One region of the Actinoplanes teichomyceticus ATCC 31121 genome, then DNA from elsewhere that is predicted to be linked to it. Evidence: predicted binding sites of a transcription regulator. Region 1 holds the regulator's gene; each other region holds the start of a gene.
The links. The regulator HrcA, encoded in region 1, represses chaperone genes, less so after heat shock. The targets are predictions, from matches to a motif close to GGTTNGCACNCTCNNNNNGAGNGTGCNAACC.

Region 1 (5,518 bases):
GCGGCCAGCAGGTCGGCCATCAACTCGACCGGCAGACGCTCGCCCGGCCGGGTCGCGGCGGTCTCCTTCAGGTCGGCGCCGGAGCAGAACACCGGGCCGGTGTGCGAGAGAACCACCACACGTACGGCGGGGTCGGCGGCCGCGGCGCCGAGCCGGGTGAGCAGTTCGGTGATGAGCGCGCGGGACAGCGCGTTGCGGTTGGCGGGGCTGTCCAGGGTCAGGGTGGTCACCCCGGCGGCGGTGACGGAACGGACCAGATCCATGCCCGGCACCTTAACGGCGACCGTGCACACTTGGCGGATGGCCGGCGCACTCCCTGATGGCGAACCCGTACCCGCGGACGGGTCGCTCCCCGACGAAGCCACCCGCGACGTGGGCGCGAACGGCTTCGCCGTCTACGTCCACGTGCCGTTCTGCGCCAGCCGGTGCGGGTACTGCGACTTCAACACCTACACCGCGAGCGAGCTGGGCGGCGGCGCCGGCCGCGACGAGTACGCCTCGACCGTGCTGCGCGAGCTGGACCTGGCCGCCAAGGTGATCCAGCCGCGCCGGGTGGACACGGTCTTCGTCGGCGGCGGCACCCCCACCCTGCTGAGCGCCGACGATCTCGGCCGGATCCTCGACGGCATCGACCGCACCTGGGGCCTGGCCGCGGACGCCGAGGTCACCACCGAGGCGAACCCGGAGTCGGTGGACCCGGCCTACCTGGCCCGGCTGCGGGCGGCCGGCTACACCCGGATCTCGCTGGGCATGCAGTCGTCGGCGGCGCACGTGCTGCGCGTGCTGGACCGCAAGCACACCGCCGGCCGCGCGCCGCAGGCCGCCCGGGAGGCCCGGGAGGCCGGGTTCGAGCACGTCAACCTGGACCTGATCTACGGCACGCCGGGGGAGACCGCGGAGGATTTCGCGCAGTCGGTGCAGACCGTGATCGAGGCCGGCGTGGATCACGTCAGCGCCTACGCCCTGATCGTCGAGGACGGCACCCGGATGGCCGCGCGGATGCGCCGCGGCGAGATGCCCTACCCCTCCGACGACGTGGCCGCCGACCGCTACCTGGCCGCCGAGCAGGCGCTGACCGGCGCCGGCTTCCAGTGGTACGAGGTGTCCAACTGGGCGCGGCCCGGCGGCGAGTGCCGGCACAACCGGCTGTACTGGACCGGCGCGGACTGGTGGGGGCTGGGCCCCGGCGCGCACAGCCACGTCGGCGGGGTGCGCTGGTGGAACGTGAAGCACCCGTCGGCGTACGCCCAGCGTCTGGCCGGTGGCGTCTCGCCCGGTCACGGCCGGGAGCTGCTGTCCGCGGCGGACCGGCACGTGGAGGACGTGATGCTGCGGGTCCGGCTGCGCGACGGCATCGCCCTGGATCGGGTGGACCGGGCCGGCGCGGAGCGGGCCCTGGCCGGTGGTCTGCTGGAGCCGGCGGCCTGGGCGGCCGGGCGGCTGGTGCTGACCCTGCGCGGCCGGCTGCTGGCCGACGCGGTGATCCGGGACGTCGTCGCCTGAGCGCGCGCGGGTGGCCCGGCGGCGGCGATCGGCCGTACTCTTTCGGTCCGGCCCCGGCTGGCGGGCCGGATCGGCCGCCCCGGAACCGCCGAGGGTCCGTCCTTTCGATCATCGCGCTGCAGCCAGCGGCGACGTAGACTGGCACTCTGTCCGCGGGAGTGCCAGAGGGAGGGTCATATGAGTCTGGATGACCGCAAGCTCGAGGTCCTGCGGGCGATCGTCGAGGACTACGTGAAGACCCGCGAGCCGGTCGGCAGCAAGGCGCTGGTCGAGCGCCACCAGCTCGGTGTCTCCCCGGCCACGGTGCGCAACGACATGGCCGTGCTGGAGGAGGAGGGGTACATCCGCCAGCCGCACACCAGCGCCGGCCGGGTGCCCACCGACGCGGGTTACCGGCTGTTCGTCGACCGGCTCACCCGGATCAAACCGCTCAGCCCGGCCGAGCGCCGGGCGATCGAGCGGTTCATGGTCGGCGCGGTCGACCTCGACGACGTGGTGCACCGCACGGTGCGCCTGCTGGCCCAGCTGACCCGCCAGGTCGCCGTGGTGCAGTACCCGAGCCTGTCCCGCTCCGCGGTGCGGCACCTGGAGCTGGTGCCGATCTCCACCACCCGGCTGATGCTGGTGATGATCACCGATACCGGCCGGGTCGAGCAGCGTCTGGTCGAGATGCCCGCCCCGGTGCCGGACGGCGACGTGTGGGAGCTGCGCCGCCGGGTGAACGAGAAGCTGGCCGGGCAGAAACTCGCGGACACCCCGCCGCTGGTGCAGAAACTCGTCGACGAGTGTGCACCGGAGCGGCGTGGGAACATGGCATGTCTCGCCAGCGTGCTGCTGGAGACGCTGGTCGAGCGGAGTGAGGAGCGCCTCGCGCTGGCCGGGACGGCCAACCTCACCCGCGGCGGTGTGCTGGACTTCCAGGGCACGCTGCGACCCGTACTGGAAGCGCTGGAGGAGGAGGTCATCCTGCTCAAGCTGATCGGCGACCTGGAGCCCAGCACCACCCGGGTCCGGATCGGCGACGAGAACGAGATCGACAACCTCCGGTCCGCGTCCGTGGTCAGCACCGGTTACGGGCCGGGCGCCACGATCGTTGGTGGGCTCGGCGTGCTGGGGCCGACCCGGATGGACTACCCCGGCACCATCGCAACCGTTCGTGCAGTGGCACGCTACGTTGGCGACCTGTTGGCACAGAATTGACGGATCCGCGCAGACATTGAGGACTCCAAACCCCGTGGCCAAGGACTACTACGGAATTCTCGGCGTGAGCCGGGAAGCCACCGACGACGAGATCAAGCGCGCCTACCGCAAACTGGCTCGGCAGTACCATCCGGACGTCAACCCCGATCCGGAGGCGCACGAGAAGTTCAAGGACATCAACGCGGCGTACGAGGTCCTCTCCGACGACCAGAAGCGGCAGATCGTCGACCTCGGCGGCGACCCGCTCGCGCCCGGCGGCGGCGCGCCCGGCGGTGGCCCCGGCGGGGCCGGCCCGTTCGTCGGTTTCCAGGACATCATGGACGCCTTCTTCGGCACCGCGGCCGGTGGTGGCAGCCGCGGTCCGCGGCCGCGCACGCGGCCCGGGGCCGACGCCATCCTGCGCCTGGAGCTGGACCTGGTGGAGACCGCGTTCGGCGTCGAGGCGCCGATCACCGTCGACACCGCGGTGCTCTGCACCCAGTGCTCCGGGGCCGGCACCGCGCCCGGCACCCACCTGGCCACCTGTGAGGTGTGCGCCGGTCGTGGCGAGGTGCAGTCGGTGCAGCGCACCTTCCTCGGCCAGGTCGTCTCGTCCCGCCCCTGCCAGAACTGCCAGGGGCACGGCACGGTGATCCCCAACCCCTGCCCGACCTGCGCCGGCGACGGGCGCATCCGCACCCGGCGCTCGCTCACCGTGAAGATCCCGGCCGGGGTCGAGGACGGCATGCGCATCCGCCTCGCCCAGCAGGGCGAGGTCGGTCCGGGCGGCGGCACCGCCGGTGATCTCTACGTGGAGATCCACGAGCGCCCGCACGACGTCTACTCGCGCAAGGGCGACGACCTGCACTGCCGGGTCACCCTGCCGATGACGGCCGCGGCGCTGGGCACCCGGATGACCATCAAGACCCTCGACGGCGAGGAGAACATCGAGGTCAAGCCGGGCACGCAGCCGGCCAGCACGCTGCGCATCCGGGGCAAGGGCGTGCCGCACCTGCGCGGTCAGGGCCGCGGTGACCTCTTCGTCCACCTGGACGTCAAGACGCCCACCAAGCTCACCGCCGACCAGGAGCGGATGCTGCGCGACTTCGCCAAGACCCGCGGTGAGGACGTCGCCGAGCTCAGCAAGCAGGGCGGCTTCTTCAGCCGGATGCGCGACGCGTTCAACGGCCACTGACCGGCCGGCGACACGGGAGGCGGTGGCCGGCGGCCACCGCCTCGCGGGCGTGGCACGCGCCCCCGGCCGGCGGCTGGGCGGCTTCCCCGGCGCGGTAGCGTGCGGGGGTGTCCGCGCCGCTGTTCCTGGTCGAGAGCCTGCCCGCCGGATCGTCGTTCACCCTGGACGGGCCGGAGGGGCACCATGCCGCCACCGTGCAACGGCTGCGTGCCGGTGAGGCGCTGATCCTCGCCGACGGACGTGGCGGCACCGCGTACGCCGAGGTCGTCGCGGTGGGCCGGGGCAGCGTCGACGTCGCGGTGCGCGAGCGAACCATCGAGCCGGCGGCCGACCCGCGGCTGGTGGTCGTGCAGGGCATCGCCAAGGGCGACCGCGGGGAGCTGGCCGTGCAGGCGATGACCGAGACCGGGGTCGACGAGATCGTGCCGTGGGCGGCCTCCCGGTCGGTGGCGCAGTGGCGCGGCGACCGCGGGGCCAAGGCTCGGGACAGGTGGGCGGCGACCGCCCGGGAGGCCGCCAAGCAGGCTCGCCGCTCCTGGCTGCCGGTGGTCGCCGGTGCGCCGGACTGCTCGACCCGGCAGGTCGCGGCCCGGCTCGCCGGCGCGGCCGCCGCCTTCGTGCTGCACGAGGAGGCCACCGAGCGCCTCACCGCCGTGCCGCTGCCGGCCGGCGGCGAGATCGTGCTGGTGGTCGGCCCGGAGGGGGGCATCAGCGACGCCGAGGTGAGCGCTTTCCGGGACGCCGGCGCGGTCCCGGTGCGGCTCGGCAGCGCCGTGCTGCGCACCTCGACCGCCGGGGTGGCCGCGCTCTCGGTGCTCTCCGCGCGCCTCGGCCGCTGGTGACCTGGCCCGGACCGGCGCTGCTCAGCGGCCCGCCGTCAGCCGGTCGGGTCGGCGGTCAGCTCGGCCAGGGTGCGCTCCAGCCAGGCCCGCTCGGCCCGTGAGGTGGCGCGGGCGATCTCGAACATGCCCTGCCGGAACGGATCGTCCACGTCGTCGGCGTGCAGCCGCCGGCCGCCGCGGGAGAAGAACGTGGCCGGCGCCTGCAGGAAGGCCAGCCGTCGGCGTAGCACCTCGGCCTGCCGCGCCGGGTCCGGCAGGTGCCGCAGGAACGCCAGCAGCGTGAAGTACCGGTTCCGGTCGGTGATCTCCACCTCGGAGGGCTCGCCGAGGCGCCGCAGCAGCTCGGCCCGGCCCGCGTCGGTGAGCGAGAGCATCTGTCGTGGCGCGGCCGCGACGCCCGGCTCGGTGCGGCGTTCCAGCAGCCCGGCGGCGGTCAGCCGGTTGATCGCCGGGTAGAGCGCGCCGTCGCTGACCGTGCGCACGTGGCCGGTCAGGGACGTGATCCGGTCTTTCAGCTCGTATCCGTGCAGTGGCTCATCGTGCAGGAAGCCGAGGATCGCCAGCGCCAGCATCACTGCCTCCCGGTTGTTCGGTGCCGGGTCAGCCTATATCGTTCCGTGTTACCTCGATTAGAGGTACAACGAAACGAGGCGCTGATGGATCACCGTGGACCGCTGCTGCGGCTGGCCGTGCCCAACTACGTCGCGCTGCTCTCCGGCGTGCTCACCGGGATCGTCGACGTCGCCTGGGTGGCCCGCCTCGGGCCGTCCCCGGTCGCCGCCGTGGCCGTGGCCACCGG
Region 2 (5,518 bases), 680 kb from region 1:
CCCGGCCGCGTTCGGCCCGGACAGCCGCAGATCCTTGCGCAGCTGGTCGGGGACCAGCGCGGACCCCCGCTTGCGGATCTCCAGGGTGCCGACGCCGCGGTCGCGCAGCAGCGCGCGCAGCCGTTTGAGGGAGAACGGCAGCACGTCGGTCACCTCCAGCCGCCGGGCGAACGGCGTGTCCACCGGGTCGTCGGTGTAGACGTAGGCGATCTCCGGGTCGCCCAGCCGCCCACCGACCGACGCGGCGAACTCGGCGACCAGGTGCGAGCGGACCACCGCCGGGTCCGGGTCGTAGAACCACGCGCCGACCGGGCCGGTCGGGGCACGCTCCCGCCCCGAGCCGGTCAGCTCGGCCGGCTCGGGGCCGCCCAGCAGGGTGGCCCGCCGGGGCGCCGCCGCCAGCGGGCCGCACCAGAACGCCGCCTCCACCAGGTCGCCGCCGACGCTCACCCACTCGCCCTCGGCGCCCGGCGGCAGCAGCCCGTGATCGATGCCCGGGGCCAGCTTGAGCACCGTGCGCGGGACCCGCCGGGCCAGACCGGCGACGAAGTCCCAGGGCGGCGAGTACGCCTTCGGGTCGAACACCCGGCCACGCCCGGTCTGCCGCCGGGCCGGGTCGGCGAAGACGGCGTCGTACCCCTCCACCGCGACCGTGGTGGCGTCGGCGCACGTCACGGTGATCCGGTCGGCCAGTCCGGCGGCCGCGGCGTTCGCGGCGGCCAGCGCGGCGGTGGCCGGGTCGGCGTCCACGGCGTACACCGAAATGCCGTGCCGGGCCGCGGCGAGCGCGTCGGAGCCCAGCCCACAGCCCAGGTCGGCGAGGGTCCGGACGCCGCAGGCGGCCAGCCGGGCGGCCCGCCGCTGCGCCACCACCGCCCGGGTCGCCTGCTCCAGGCCGTGCCGGGTGAAGAACATTCCGGCGGCGTCCGGGCCGAACTTCACCGCCGCCCGGCGACGCAAACTAGCCTGGGTGAGTGCGGCTGCGGCCAGCTCCGCGCCGAAGCCCCGGGCCCGTAACGCCGAGGCCGCGGCGAGCGGCTCGCCGTCGCCCACCTCGGCCGCCACGGCCAGGGCCTCCGCCCCTTCGGGGGTTTGCAGCACAGCAAGAAGTTCAGGGGTCACACCAGGCATTCTCCTCGGCGTGACAGGTTGGCACTCTGGTTGACGGAGTGCTAGTTCCGGCATAATCTCCGGTTAGCACTCTCAACATGAGGGTGCCAGCCGCCCGGCCCGTCCGTGCGGCTAGCGCCAGGCGGACCGGCACCCGCGACGACGGCCCCGCCCGGTGGCATGAGGCATCTGACCGGCCTGGTTCAAGGCCGGCGAAACCTGTACCCAGGAGGGTATGCCCGTGACTACCGCGACCAAGGTTGCGATCAAGCCGCTCGAGGACCGCATCGTGGTCCAGGCGAACGAGGCCGAGACCACCACGGCGTCGGGCATCGTGATCCCCGACACCGCGAAGGAGAAGCCGCAGGAGGGCACCGTCCTCGCTGTCGGCCCCGGCCGGATCGACGACAAGGGGAACCGGGTTCCGCTCGACGTCAAGGTCGGCGACGTGGTCCTCTACTCGAAGTACGGCGGCACCGAGGTCAAGTACGCCGGTGAGGAGTACCTGGTGCTCTCCGCCCGCGACGTCCTCGCGGTCATCGAGAAGTGACCTACTGACAGTGCTGACCGCCTCGGCCCGGGCAACCGGACCGGGGCGGTAGTGCGTGAAGGGACCATTCATGGCGAAGATCCTGAGTTTCTCCGACGACGCCCGGCACCTGCTGGAGCACGGCGTCAACACGCTCGCCGACACGGTCAAGGTCACCCTCGGCCCCCGCGGTCGCAACGTCGTCCTGGACAAGAAGTTCGGCGCCCCCACGATCACCAACGACGGCGTCACCATCGCCAAGGAGATCGAGCTCACCGACCCGTACCAGAACCTCGGCGCGCAGCTGGTCAAGGAGGTGGCGACCAAGACCAACGACGTCGCCGGCGACGGGACCACCACGGCCACCGTGCTGGCGCAGGCGCTGGTCCGCGAGGGTCTGCGCAACGTCACCGCGGGCGCCAACCCGATCGGCCTCAAGCGCGGCATGGACCTGGCCGCCGAGACCGTCTCCAAGGCGCTGCTGGCCAAGGCCGTCGAGGTCGCCGACCACAAGGCGATCGCGAACGTGGCCACCATCTCGGCCCAGGACGCCACCATCGGCGAGCTGATCGCCGAGGCGATGGACCGGGTCGGCCGCGACGGTGTGATCACCGTCGAGGAGGGCTCGGCGCTGCACACCGAGCTCGACGTCACCGAGGGTCTGCAGTTCGACAAGGGCTTCATCTCGCCGAACTTCGTCACCGACCCGGAGTCGCAGGAGGCGGTGCTGGAGGACGCGCACATCCTCCTCACCACCCAGAAGATCTCCAGCATCGAGGAGCTGCTCCCGCTGCTGGAGAAGGTGCTGCAGACCGGCAAGCCGCTGCTGATCGTGGCCGAGGACGTGGAGGGCCAGGCGCTCTCCACGCTGGTGGTCAACGCGCTGCGGAAGACCATCAAGGTCGCCGCGGTGAAGGCGCCCGGCTTCGGTGACCGCCGCAAGGCGATCCTGCAGGACCTGGCGATCGCCACCGGCGGCGAGCTGATCGCCCCCGAGCTCGGCTACAAGCTCGACCAGGTCGGCATCGAGCAGCTGGGCACCGCCCGGCGGGTCGTGGTCGACAAGGAGAACACCACCATCGTCGACGGTGGCGGGAACGCCTCCGAGGTCGCCGACCGGGTCGCCCAGATCCGCAAGGAGATCGAGGCGTCGGACTCCGACTGGGACCGGGAGAAGCTCTCGGAGCGGCTGGCCAAGCTCTCCGGCGGCGTCGCGGTGATCAAGGTCGGCGCGGCCACCGAGGTCGAGATGAAGGAGCGCAAGCACCGCATCGAGGACGCCATCGCGGCGACCAAGGCGGCCGTCGAGGAGGGCACCGTCCCCGGCGGTGGCGCCGCCCTCGCGCAGGTCGCCAAGGAGCTGGACGGCGACCTGGGCCTCACCGGCGAAGAGGCGATCGGCGTCTCGATCGTTCGCAAGGCGCTGGTGGAGCCGCTGCGCTGGATCGCGCAGAACGCCGGCCACGACGGCTACGTCGTGGTGGGCAAGGTCGGCGAGCTGGGCTGGGGCCACGGCCTCAACGCGGCCACCGACGAGTACGTCGACCTGGCCGCCGCCGGCATCATCGACCCGGTGAAGGTGACCCGCAACGCGGTCTCCAACGCCGTCTCGATCGCCGCGCTGCTGCTGACCACCGAGAGCCTCGTGGTGGAGAAGCCGGCCGAGCCGGCCCCCGCCGCGGCCGGTGGACACGGCCACAGCCACGGTCACGGGCACGGCCACCAGCACGGTCCGGGCTTCTGATCCGGTTCGTCCACGAAAAAGGCGCGTCCCGCACGGGGCGCGCCTTTTTCAATGGCTGCCCAGCAGCCCCTCGGCCGCTGTCCGGGCCGGTGCGGCCGGTTCCCCGGCCGCCCCGGGCTCGTGCCGGCGGCCCGCGTTCTCGTCCCCGCCCTGCCACGAGCGCCAGAGGGCCGCGTACGACCCGTCCGCCGCCACCAGCTCGTCGTGCGAGCCCAGCTCGGTGATCCGCCCGTCCTCCACCACCGCGACCCGGTCCGCGTCGTGCGCCGAGAACAGCCGGTGCACGATCGCCACCACCGTCCGCCCGTGCACCACCGCCGCCAGCGACCGCTCCAGGTCCCGGGCGGCCCGTGGATCGAGCATCGCGGTCGCCTCGTCCAGCACCAGCGTGTGCGGGTCGGCGAGGATCAGCCGGGCCAGCGCAACCTGCTGCGCCTGGGCGGCGGTCAACGGCCACCCGCCGTCGCCGACCCGGGTGTCCAGCCCGCGCGGCAGCGCCTGCGCCCAGTCCAGCGCGTGCACGGCGGCGAGCGCGGCCCGTACGTCCGGCTCCGGCGCCGCCGGGCGGGCCATCGCCACGTTGTCGCGCAGCGTCCCGATGAACACGTGATGCTCCTGGCTGACCAGCGCCACCTCGGCGCGCAACCGGTCCGCGCCGAGCGCGCCGAGCGGCACCCCGCCGACCGTCACGCTGCCCGCGGTGGGCTGGTGGACGCCGGCCAGCAGCCGGCCCAGGGTGGACTTGCCGGCGCCGGACGGGCCGACCACGGCCAGCCGCTCCCCCGGCCGCAGGGTCAGGTCCACGCCGCGCAGCACCTCCCGGCCCCGGACGTATCCGAACCGCACGCCGCGCACCTCGATCGTCGGCCCGGCCGGCTCCGGCGCCGGCCCCCGGGACGGCTGCGGCACCACGGTCACCCCGAGCAGCCGGGCCAGCGAGGCCGCCCCCACCTGCAGCTCGTCGAGCCAGGAGAGCAGCCGGTCCAGCGGGTGGATCAACTGCTGGACGTACACCACCGCCGCGGTCAGCTGGCCCAGGGTGACCGTGCCGCGCAGATACAGCCAGCCGCCGGTGAGCAGGGTCAGGACCATCGGCAGCACGTACCCGACCTCGATCACCGGCCACCACACCGTCCGCAGGAACAGGGTGTACCGCTCGGCCCGCCAGGACCGGCTCAGATCCCGGTCGGTACGCGCCACCCGCTGCGCCTGCCGCCCCAGCGCCTCGACCGTGCGGGCGCCCTCGACCGTCTCGGTGAGCCCGTCGGTCACCTCCGAGTAGGCCGCGTTCTGCCGCAGGTAGCCGGACGGGGCGCGGCGTACGTACCAGCGGGTGCCGGCCACCGTGATCGGCACGCCGACCAGCAGCGGGGCGGCTAGCACCGGGTCCACCGCGATCAGCGCGACCACCACCAGAGCACCGGTGAGCAGCGCGATCATCGTCTCCGGCACGGCCAGCCGGACGCACTTGGAGAGCGCGTCGACGTCCCGGGTGGTCCGGGTGAGCAGGTCCCCGGTCCCCGCCGACTCCACCGTGTCCAGCGGCAGGGTGAGCACCCGGGCGACGAACTCCTCGCGGAGCCGGGCCAGCACCTGCTCGCCGAGCCGGGCCGAGGCCAGGTACGCGAACCGGATCAGCACCGCCTGCAGCGTCACGAATCCGGCCAGCATCGCCGCCAGCCGGTCCAGCTCGGCGACCCGCGCCCCGTGCTGAACGGCCTGCACCAGATCGCCGAGCAGGCGCGGACCGGCCAGCCCGGCCAGCGCGGCCAGCAGGTGCAGGCCCACCGTGGCGCGGAACATGCCGGGATGGTCGCGGAACAGGGCGCGGGCGTACCGCCAGACCTGGGCACGGCTCGCCACCGGCAGCGCCTGGCTCACGGCCGGTCCCCCCGGAGCACCACGCGGGCATAACCCGGCTCACCGGCGAGCAGCTCGTGATGGGTGCCGGCCGCCACCACCCGGCCGCGCCGCACATGGAGCACCCGGTCGGTGTGCCGCAGCACGAGCGGGCTGGACGAGCAGACGACCGTGGTCCGCCCGGCCCGCACCGCCCGGATCCGCTCGGCGATCCGGGCCTCGGTGTGCGCGTCGACCGCGTTGGTCGGCTCCACCAGGATCAGGATCTCCGGATC
Region 3 (5,518 bases), 1.8 Mb from region 1:
AGGCCGCGCGCGGCAGGTGCTAATTCCGGCCTCCGCGGTAGGTCGCCGCCGGGGAAAGATGAGAGGAAGGCCTCGATGACGTCCACCGTCAGCACACCCGCCGCCACCACCTCGCCCGCCCGCGGCCTGGTCTGCCGTGCCTGCGGCGCGGAGTACCCGCTCGCCGCCCAGCACGCCTGCTACGAGTGTTTCGGCCCGCTCGAGGTGGCCTACGACGAGGCCGCGCTCGCGCGGGTGACCCGGGCCGAGATCGAGGCGGGCCCGCAGAACATCTGGCGCTACGCGGCGCTGCTCCCGGCCGGTCAGGACCCGGCCACCCGGGTGACCCTCGACCCCGGTCTGACCCCGCTGGTCAGCGCCCCGGCGCTGGCCGCCGCGCTGGGCCTGACCGCTCCGCTCTGGATCAAGGACGACTCGCAGAATCCGACGCACTCGTTCAAGGACCGGGTGGTGTCGGTGGCGCTGACCGCCGCGAAGGAGCTCGGCTTCCGGCGGTTCTCCTGCGCCTCCACCGGCAACCTGGCCAACTCGGTGGCCGCGCACGCGGCCCGCGCCGGGGTGCCCAGCATCGTGTTCATCCCGTCCGACCTGGAGCAGGGCAAGGTCGTCACGACCGCGGTCTACGGCGGCGACCTGGTCGCCATCGAGGGCTCCTACGACGACGTCAACCGGCTGTGCAGCGAGCTGGTGGAGACCGACGAGTTCGAGGACACCGCGTTCGTCAACGTGAACGTGCGCCCGTTCTACGCCGAGGGCTCCAAGACGCTGGGCTACGAGGTGGCCGAGCAGCTCGGCTGGCGGATCCCGGCCCAGGTGGTCATCCCGATGGCCTCCGGTGAGCTGCTCACCAAGGTGGACAAGGCGTTCAGCGAGCTGGTCGAGATCGGACTGGCGCAGGCGCCGGAGGGCGGCTGGACCGTCTTCGGCGCGCAGTCGGCCGGCTGCAATCCGATCGCGGTGGCGCTGCACCACGACACCGACGTGATCGTCCCGGTGAAGCCGACCGGGATCGCGAAGTCGCTGAACATCGGGGACCCGGCCGCCGGGCCGTACGCGATCGAGGCGGTGCGCCGCACCGGCGGGTGGATGGACTACGCGAACGACGACGAGATCCGTGCCGGCATCCGCCTGCTCGCCGAGACCACCGGCATCTTTGCCGAGACGGCCGGCGGCACCACCGTCGCGGTGCTCAGGAAACTGGTGGAGAGCGGCCGGTTGGACCCCGCGAAGGAGACGGTCGTCTACAACACCGGCGAGGGGCTGAAGACGCTGGACGCGATCGCCGGGGAGGCCGGGCCGACCCACCGGATCAAGCCCTCGCTGCGTGGCGCGCGCGAGGCCGGCCTGCTGGGATAGCACTCGGTGACCGGACATCTGCCGGTTGTCGAATATTCCTCCCCCGGAGGGCTTGCGCGCCGATCCCCGGATGGGCAGGATGCATGTCGCGGGAGGACGCGACGCCGTACGAGGCCCCTCACCCGAGCTTGGCGACAATCTCCGAGGGACCCAACGACCCAGCGCTGACCCAATGGCTCCGTGCCGGAGGCGCTGTGCGCCCGTCCTCCCGACCAAACCCCCTCAGCGGAACCGCCGCAGCCATGGGCGCGGCGGGAGCTCCTCGGGATAACCGCCGTCGTTCAGGCCGGCGTGGCGTTCGAACCAGTTGCGGACGCCGAACGATCCCGTCGTCACATAGGACCAGCCACAGGCGAGCCAGTAGGCGGGCCAGAACAGCGGGCCGAGCACCGCGTACTGGCCCGCGTGCCGGCTCTCGTGGGCCAGCAGGGCGGACCGTTGCTCGTGCAGCAGCCACTCGGCGGAGCGGCGCGTGATGATCACCGAGCCGACCGTGAAGCAGGACGCCGGTGGCATCCGGAGCCGCCAGCCCTCGGCGATCAGCACCCCGTGCCGGCCCCGCCGGATCCTCGTCCGGGTGAGCAGGGCGAGCAGGAGGCCGGCGCCGGTGGTCCCGTTCGCGGCGGTGAGTACCGTGCGGGCGACATGCCAGGGGCGGCCGGCCATCAGATCCGCCGGCGCATCTGCAGCTGGGTGAGGACCGGCACGGTCGGGTGCGGCAGGCGCAGCCCGGTGTCCTCGAAACCGAGTTTCTGGTACGCCCGGACGGCCCGGTCGTTGCCGACGACGACCTCCAGCATCAGCTCGTGCCGGCCGGCCGCGGTGGACCAGTCGGCGACCGCCTCGATCAGGCCGGGCAGCAGCTTGCCGCCCCGGCTCGCGGGTGTCAGGTAGACCGAGAAGACCACGGTGACCTGTGGCTCGTCCGGGATGGCGGTGCCGCCGGCGTGCCCGGTCAGCGGGCCGGCGCCCGGGTCGACGACGAACTGGGCGAGATCGGGGCCGCTGGCCGACATGGCGAGCCGCTGCCGGAACCCCTCGTGCGAGCGGGCGGCGGCCTGGGCCAGCGTCTCCAGGAAGGCGAGCGGGCTGTCGGCCAGCATCTCCAGCCGCAGGGCACGCAGCCGGCCGGCGTCCTGCGGGGTGACCCGGCGTACCGTCCAACTTCCCATGTCGTCCTGACTACCCGCCGCGGCGGCCGGCGGCAACCGTCTTGCCGCGAACGGGACGGTGAACGGCCGGTGCGCGGCGGGGCCGGGGTGACCGCCGGGATGACCGTCCGAGCTGGGCGTGAAGATCTTTACCCGGATTCCGGGCCGGACTCGTGGGTTTCGCGGGAAGATGGGGTTTCTTGCACTCGGCACCCGGGAGTGCTAAACAAGTGATTGGCACTCGCGACCCGTGAGTGCCAACAGGTCGGGACGGTGGGGTTCCGGTCACGGCGCCGCCATCGGCGCCGCGGCACGAAACCGGTCGTCGCGGGCTATCCGGCTCGGCCTGAGGACGTCACATCGCCAGGTGGTGACGTCCGCAGACTTCCTCAATGTGCGGGGGCGGGCCGATGCGGCCCGACGCCGCGGATGTCCAGGAGGACAACGCCGTATGGCCAAGATCATCGCATTCGACGAGGAGGCTCGTCGGGGCCTCGAGCGGGGCATGAACCAGCTCGCCGACGCGGTCAAGGTGACCCTCGGCCCGAAGGGCCGCAACGTCGTTCTCGAGAAGAAGTGGGGCGCTCCCACGATCACCAACGATGGTGTGTCCATCGCCAAGGAGATCGAGCTCGAGGACTCGTACGAGAAGATCGGCGCCGAGCTGGTCAAGGAGGTCGCCAAGAAGACCGACGACGTCGCCGGTGACGGCACGACGACGGCGACCGTCCTGGCCCAGGCTCTGGTCCGCGAGGGCCTGCGCAACGTCGCCGCGGGCGCGAACCCGATGGCCCTGAAGCGGGGCATCGAGGCCGCCGTGGCCAGCGTCTCCGAGGGCCTGCAGCAGCTGGCCAAGGACGTGGAGACCAAGGAGCAGATCGCCTCCACCGCGTCCATCTCGGCCGGTGACTCCACGGTCGGCGAGATCATCGCCGAGGCCATGGACAAGGTCGGCAAGGAAGGCGTCATCACCGTCGAGGAGAGCAACACCTTCGGCCTGGAGCTGGAGCTCACCGAGGGTATGCGCTTCGACAAGGGCTACATCTCGGCGTACTTCATGACCGACGCCGAGCGGATGGAGGCCGTCTTCGACGACCCCTACATCCTGATCGCCAACAGCAAGATCTCCGCGGTCAAGGACCTGCTGCCGATCCTCGAGAAGGTCATGCAGTCCGGCAAGCCGCTGGTCATCATCGCCGAGGACGTCGAGGGCGAGGCCCTGGCCACCCTGGTCGTCAACAAGGTCCGTGGCACCTTCAAGTCCGTCGCCGTCAAGGCCCCGGGCTTCGGTGACCGCCGCAAGGCCATGCTGGAGGACATCGCCATCCTCACCGGTGGCGCGGTCATCAGCGAGGAGGTCGGCCTGAAGCTGGACGCCGCCGACCTGTCCCTGCTGGGCCAGGCCCGCAAGGTCGTCATCACCAAGGACGAGACCACCATCGTCGACGGCGCCGGCAACGCCGAGCAGATCCAGGGCCGGGTCAACCAGATCCGCGCCGAGATCGAGCGCTCGGACTCCGACTACGACCGCGAGAAGCTGCAGGAGCGCCTGGCCAAGCTGGCCGGCGGTGTTGCGGTGATCAAGGTCGGCGCGGCCACCGAGGTCGAGCTGAAGGAGCGCAAGCACCGCATCGAGGACGCCGTTCGTAACGCGAAGGCGGCCGTCGAGGAGGGCATCGTCCCCGGTGGTGGCGTCGCGCTGGTGCAGGCCGGCAAGACCGCGTTCGACAAGCTGGACCTGGCCGGCGACGAGGCGACCGGTGCGCAGATCGTCAAGATCGCGCTCGACGCCCCGCTGCGTCAGATCGCCGTGAACGCCGGCCTCGAGGGCGGCGTCGTGGTGGAGAAGGTCCGCAACCTCGAGGCGGGGCACGGCCTGAACGCCGCGACCGGCGAGTACGTCGACCTGCTGGCCGCGGGCATCATCGACCCGGCCAAGGTCACCCGCTCGGCGCTGCAGAACGCCGCGTCGATCGCCGCGCTGTTCCTGACCACCGAGGCCGTCGTGGCCGACAAGCCGGAGAAGACCCCGGCCCCGGCCGGCGCCCCCGGCGGCGGCGACATGGACTTCTGAGTCCGGTCGTAACAGCTGTCCGGAACGGGCGGGTCGCTCTCAGCGGCCCGCCCGTTCCGCTGTTTCCACCCGGTCGCGCCCGAGCGGCGCCGGGCCGGTGGGGCGCGGCAGTCGTCAGCCGCCCGGCTCCCGGCGCTGCTCCGGTACGGGGCCGCCGGCCGCCCGCAACAGCGCACCCAGCCCGGCGAGCAGCGCGGCCACGACGAGCAGCACCCGCGGATCCGGCCCGCCGGTCGTCGGCAGATCCGGCCACCCGCCCACCGGCAGGGCGGGGGAGACCGACGGCGGCGCCGGCGCGGTGGACGGCCGTGGCGCGGCGGACGCGGACCGGCTCGGCGACGGCCCGGGCCGCGCGCTCGACGACGGGACCGCCGGCGACGGGCCGGGCGAGGCGGGCGGCGGGACGGTCACCACGATCGTGCCCTGCGCGACGTTGCCGTCCGCGTCGACGATCTCGTACGTGAACCGGTCCTCACCGACGAAACCCGGGTCCGGGGTGTAGGTGACCGAGCCGTCCGCGTTGAGCCGCGCCGTTCCGTGCGCCGGCGGGGTGATCCGGCGTTCCGCGAACGGCCGGCCGAGGCTGTCCGCCGCCGGCAGCCCGATGACGGCGGCCTCGCCGGGCGGCGTGGTCACCGCCCGGTCCGGGGCCACCGGCGGCGCGCCGACCGTGACCGTCACGGTGGCCGAGGTGCGGTGCCCGGCGTCGTCCGCGGCGGTGTAGCCGAACCGCGCGACGCCGGAGAAGCCGTCCGGCGGCGTGTAGACGACCGCCCGCCCCGCGTCGCTCACGGCTGTCCCGTGGTCCGGCCGGCCGACCTCGACGACCCGCAGGGCGCCCTCCTCGACCAGGTCGTTGGCGAGCACCGGCACGGTGACCGCCGTCCGGTACGCGGTGACCCAGGAGTCCGGCACGGCGAACGGCGTGACGTCGGTG

Region 2: the regulator HrcA is predicted to act here: its motif matches at 1,193-1,223, upstream of groES (co-chaperone GroES).
Region 3: the regulator HrcA is predicted to act here: its motif matches at 2,740-2,770, upstream of groL (chaperonin GroEL).

What each region holds. Positions count from the first base shown of each region.
Region 1 is NZ_CP023865.1:1,387,081-1,392,598, forward strand. Features, by position in the region: gene ACTEI_RS06305 (enoyl-CoA hydratase-related protein) at 1-263, opposite strand, end outside; gene hemW (radical SAM family heme chaperone HemW) at 301-1,503, shown strand; gene hrcA (heat-inducible transcriptional repressor HrcA) at 1,681-2,703, shown strand; gene dnaJ (molecular chaperone DnaJ) at 2,738-3,877, shown strand; gene ACTEI_RS06325 (16S rRNA (uracil(1498)-N(3))-methyltransferase) at 3,985-4,719, shown strand; gene ACTEI_RS06330 (PadR family transcriptional regulator) at 4,755-5,291, opposite strand; partial or broken gene ACTEI_RS06335 (MATE family efflux transporter) at 5,376-5,518, shown strand, end outside.
Region 2 is NZ_CP023865.1:705,171-710,688, reverse strand. Features, by position in the region: gene ACTEI_RS03340 (class I SAM-dependent methyltransferase) at 1-1,131, opposite strand, end outside; gene groES (co-chaperone GroES) at 1,346-1,660, shown strand; gene groL (chaperonin GroEL) at 1,731-3,383, shown strand; gene ACTEI_RS03325 (ABC transporter ATP-binding protein) at 3,432-5,264, opposite strand; gene ACTEI_RS03320 (ABC transporter ATP-binding protein) at 5,261-5,518, opposite strand, start outside.
Region 3 is NZ_CP023865.1:7,847,956-7,853,473, reverse strand. Features, by position in the region: SAM riboswitch class I at 1-65, shown strand, start outside; gene thrC (threonine synthase) at 76-1,356, shown strand; gene ACTEI_RS34615 (hypothetical protein) at 1,579-2,022, opposite strand; gene ACTEI_RS34610 (GNAT family N-acetyltransferase) at 2,022-2,528, opposite strand; gene groL (chaperonin GroEL) at 2,959-4,581, shown strand; gene ACTEI_RS34600 (Ig-like domain-containing protein) at 4,696-5,518, opposite strand, start outside.